DNA from 2 places in the Sphingomonas sp. SORGH_AS_0950 genome. Region 2 is predicted to be linked to the other one. Evidence: riboswitches for the same ligand, from Rfam matches in the RefSeq annotation. Region 2 holds a riboswitch; the other holds the start of a gene.
The links. Region 2 has a riboswitch for cobalamin ahead of QE385_RS07130 (DUF1636 domain-containing protein). Riboswitches for the same ligand answer to the same signal wherever they lie in the genome.
Positions count from the first base shown of each region.

Region 1 (2,198 bases), 560 kb from region 2:
CAGCGGCGGACCTGATCCTCCTCGTAACGGAAACCGCCGACCACCGACCATTTCTGGCCCAGCGTCACCCGATCCTCGGCAAACACCGCCAGCGCGACGGTGCGGGTGCGGTATCGCGGCGCGATCCCCTGCGTATCCAGAAAGCGGCCGGGATCGAAGGCGAAGGGATCGACCGCATCGACCTGCGCATCCGATCCAAAGTCGTTCTCATGGGTGAAGCGCACCAGATTGGCGTCGACCCCGACGACCAGCGCATTGGCGATGCCCGGCGCCAGCGGCGTGCGCAGCGTCACGCTCGCCTGGTCGCCCCATTGGGTCTGGTCGTGACGGATGCCGTAATTGTCGCTCCGCCGGATCGTGCCGGGCGTACCGCTCTCCCCGTTGGCGCACGTGCCGTTGGTACCGACCCAGCAATAGCTCTCCAGATTGCGCCAGAATCGATCGCTGGTCAGATAATAGGCGATGTTGGAGACGCTGACCGCCGCGCTCGGCGTCCAGTCGACCTGTACCGAGGCACGGTCGTCGCGAAACCGCATCCGTCCGTCCCCGACATTATAGTTGCGCGTCCGAATCGCCGGGTCGAGCCGCCCGTCGATCAGCGGCGTCCCGAAATAGCCGATCGGCCGCTGGTCGCCATGATCGCCGCGGATCGTCACCGCCAGCCGTGGCGAAGGGGTCCATTTCACCGTGCCCGACAGCGCGAAACTGTGCGAATCCCCCCGGTCGACATAGCCGTCCGAGCGGCGATAGCTGGCATCCAGCCGATAGCCCAGCGTGGCCCCCGCCGGACCGCCGATCCCGGCCGCCAGCCGAACGCTGTCCTGCGCGCCATAGCCGATCTCGGCCTGTCCCTCGGTCCGGGCGGTGGGCTTGCGCATCACGACATTGACCGCGCCGCCCAGCGCGCCCTGGCCATAGAGCACCGACGCCGGGCCGCTCAGCACGTCGATCCGCTCGACCATCCAGGGATCGGTCGGAAAGGTGATCGTCCCGGCCGCCGGGAACAGCCGGACCCCGTCAATCAGTTGCAGGACCGAGCCCTGTCCGGAAAAGCCACGCGCCGCCAGGGCGGTGCCGCCATTGCCGGGATTGGCGACGCTCGACAGTCCGGGGGCGCGTGTCTCGGCCTCGACGATCGACTGGTCGCCCCGCGCGCGCACCAGGTCGCCGTCGAGCGAGGTGATGCTGGCAGGGGTTTCGAGCGGGGTCAGCCCCAATCGGCTGCCCGTGGCATTGGGCCGGTCCATCGCCGGTTTGTCGCGCGTACCGACGACCAATATCGTGGCGTCGGTGCCGGTCGGCATGCCCCCCTGCTGCGCCCAAGCGGGCATCGCCATGCAGGACCACAGGGCCCCACCCACAAGGATGAGACCACGGCTCGATGATATGTGATGATATAACATTATTTGCTCATAGCGTCTTGTCGCGAACAAGCCGAGACCTTCCGTTCGCTTCGAACGGCCGGATGCCATGCGCGCTGGACGCCTTTCCGCACTCGACATGGCCACCCATGCGCCTCCGCCACCATTGGCGTCGCTCGTCGGAAAAGACCTAGCCACGGCCATCCCCTGGGCCCGGCATGAGCGACCTGACGCCGGCAGGTCTCCTGGCTCACGGGTCATCGCGAACCATGCGCCTTCCCAGGTTGCCCCAGTGGCTGGACCGGCTCGACACCGGTCCCTGCATGTCCGCTCACCGCTTACAGTTGCAGGGACAGCCTCGGATTCGGGCGGTCACCCGCCCTCACCGCGTTCCCTTTTAATTCCCCTGTTCGGGGAAACCGGCGCGATCACGACCGGAATATTCCGGCCGCGTACTGATTGCGGCAATCGGCAGGGCGGGTCAAGCATCTGCCCCCAGCAGCGGCTTTGCGCTATCCCGAACCTATGGCCCGCAAGACCCGCTATCTGACCGCAACGATGCCCGACGGCTATGTGAAGACCATCGGCCCGACTTCAGCCCCGTTCAGCCATTACTGGCGGATCGTCGCCGATCTGGGCGGGGGCCGGACGGAGGTGTTCTGGGGTCACGCGAAATCGCGGAAAGAAGCCATGGCGCACGACGCATCGCTGGCGGAAGCGGCGCGCAAGCGCGGCTGGGTGGGGCACAGATTCGAGGTGGTGGAATTGGCGGAGAGCCAGGATCCGCCAGCGGCGCTGCCACCGAGGAGCGGCGGGCGTCGTCGCTAAGACGCGAAC
Region 1 is NZ_JAUTAE010000001.1:2,212,866-2,215,063, forward strand. Features, by position in the region: gene QE385_RS09650 (TonB-dependent siderophore receptor) at 1-1,337, opposite strand, end outside; cobalamin riboswitch at 1,579-1,800, opposite strand; gene QE385_RS09655 (hypothetical protein) at 1,887-2,189, shown strand.
Region 1: it holds a riboswitch for cobalamin, as region 2 does, so the genes downstream of both, QE385_RS09650 (TonB-dependent siderophore receptor) here and QE385_RS07130 (DUF1636 domain-containing protein) in region 2, are expected to answer to the same signal.

Region 2 (2,198 bases):
CCCCGAAACTGGCGGCGGCCAGCGCGGCGGCGGGGGTGGTGTTGCCGATCCCCATCTCGCCCAGCACCAGCAGGTCGGCATCGCCGACCGCCGCCGCCCCCGCCGACAGCGCGGCCAGGCATTCCGCCTCGCTCATCGCCGGGCCGGTGGTGAAGTCGACCGTCGGCCGGTCGAGGTCGAGCGGCACGACCGACAGGTCCAGCCCGGCGGCGGCGGCCAGCGCGTTGATCGCGGCGCCCCCGGCGGCGAAATTGGCGACCATCTGCGCGGTCACTTCCGCCGGAAAGGCGCTGACCCCGCGCGCGACCACGCCGTGATTGCCCGCGAAGATCACCGCGCGACCGCGATCGATCCGGGGCCGCTCGCGCCCCTGCCATCCGGCCAGGAAGATCGCGATGTCCTCCAGCCGTCCGAGCGAGCCCGGCGGCTTGGTCAGCTGTCCCTGCCGCCGCGCGGCGGCGTCGCGCGCGCCGGTATCCGGCGCGGGCAACACGGCCAGGGTCGTCTCGAAGCTGGCGATGGTCGGGAAAGCGCTCATTCGACGATGAATCCCTCGGGCGGCGTGCGGGTCAGGAAATGGCCCTTCACCCCTTGCGGCCATTGCTTGTACGGCACCTGTCCCCAATCGCTGTCGGCATAGGCGCGCGCATAGTCCAGGATCGCACGCGCGGCCTCCTCGTCGGGGGCGAATTTGCCCATCACATAGCCGACCTTGCCGGGGCAGCGAAGATGGACCGTGCAGAAGGACTGGCAGGCAAAGAGGCAGGGCATCTCCTCGACCGCCACATCCGCATAGGCCGGGTCGGAGGCTTTCACCGCGCGCAACGCCTCGACCAGCAGCGCGCCGCCGCGCCGCCCTTCGGCGTCCTCGCGCGCATCGTCGGACAGGCGACAGGTGTTGCAGGCGACCACGGCGGGACCGTTCGCGGCGGGTTTCAGCATGAACAGGGCTCGGTCATCGGGGCATGTCTCCACAAAGGCGCTGTCGTCGCGCGAGGGGATAGCCCCGTCCGCCCGGTACACCCTGACCGGCCGAAAGACGACCGCGACGGGCAGGTCTCCTGGCTCGCGGGTCGGTGCCGGTCCGCCGCCTTCTCGGGTTTCCCCAATGGCGTCATGGCGGATGGCTCGCCGCTTACAGTTGCAGGGGCAGCCGGGGCATCGCACCCCATTCCCTTTTCATCCCCCGAAGGGGAACCTGTCGCAGGGCGAGCGATAGGCGCGGGGAGGGCGGGAGGCAACACCGCTATTCCCTTCCCAACCCCCGCCGTCCGCCCCGGCGGAGGCCGGGGCCCAGTTGCCGTGTCGCTCGTGGGGCGCCCGATGGAACGCCGAAACTGGACCCCGGCCTTCGCCGGGGTGGTGCTATTGTGGCTGAGGGAAGGGTGCTATTCCTCCCCGCGCAACGCCTTCAGGAAGAAGGCATATTGCCGCCGCATCGCATAGGCCACCGGGCCGCTGCTGCGCCCGGCGGTATGCTCGCCGCCGGGGATGACCAGCAGGTCGAAATCCTTGTCCGCCTTGATCAGCGCATCGACCACCTGGGTCGTGCTGGCGGGATCGACATTGGAATCCTGCTCGCCGACGACCAGCATCAGCTTGCCCTGCAACTGGTGCGCATGGACCACGCCCGAGGCGTCCAGATAGCTCTGGTCGACCGGATAGCCGAGCCATTGTTCGTTCCAGTCGATCTTGTCCATCCGGTTGTCGAAACACCCGGCATAGGCGACCCCGGCCTTGTAGAAATCGGGGTGGAACAGCAGCGCGTTCAGCGTGCTCTGTCCGCCCGCCGAGCCGCCATAGATGCCGACGCGGGAAAGGTCGACGGCGGGGTCCTTCGCCGCCAGCGCCTTCATCCAGGCGATTCGGTCGGGAAAGCCGCTATCGGCCAGGTTCTTCCAGGCGACGTCGTGGAACGCCTTGGAGCGGTTGGCGGTGCCCATGCCGTCGATCATCACCACGATGAAGCCCAGATCGGCGAGCTGCTGCATCCCCATGACCTTGTCGCCGCCGGAAAATCCGCCGAACGGCCAGAACGCCTTGGGCACGAAACTGTCATGCGGCCCGGCATAGATATTCTCGATCACCGGATAGCGCTTGGCGGGATCGTAATCGCGCGGGCGGACGACCAGGCCGTAAATATCGGTCTTCCCGTCACGCCCCTTGGCGGAGAAGCGTTCGGGCGGGCGGAATCCGGC
Region 2 is NZ_JAUTAE010000001.1:1,657,504-1,659,701, reverse strand. Features, by position in the region: gene cobT (nicotinate-nucleotide--dimethylbenzimidazole phosphoribosyltransferase) at 1-538, opposite strand, end outside; gene QE385_RS07130 (DUF1636 domain-containing protein) at 535-942, opposite strand; cobalamin riboswitch at 1,034-1,217, opposite strand; gene QE385_RS07125 (S9 family peptidase) at 1,389-2,198, opposite strand, start outside.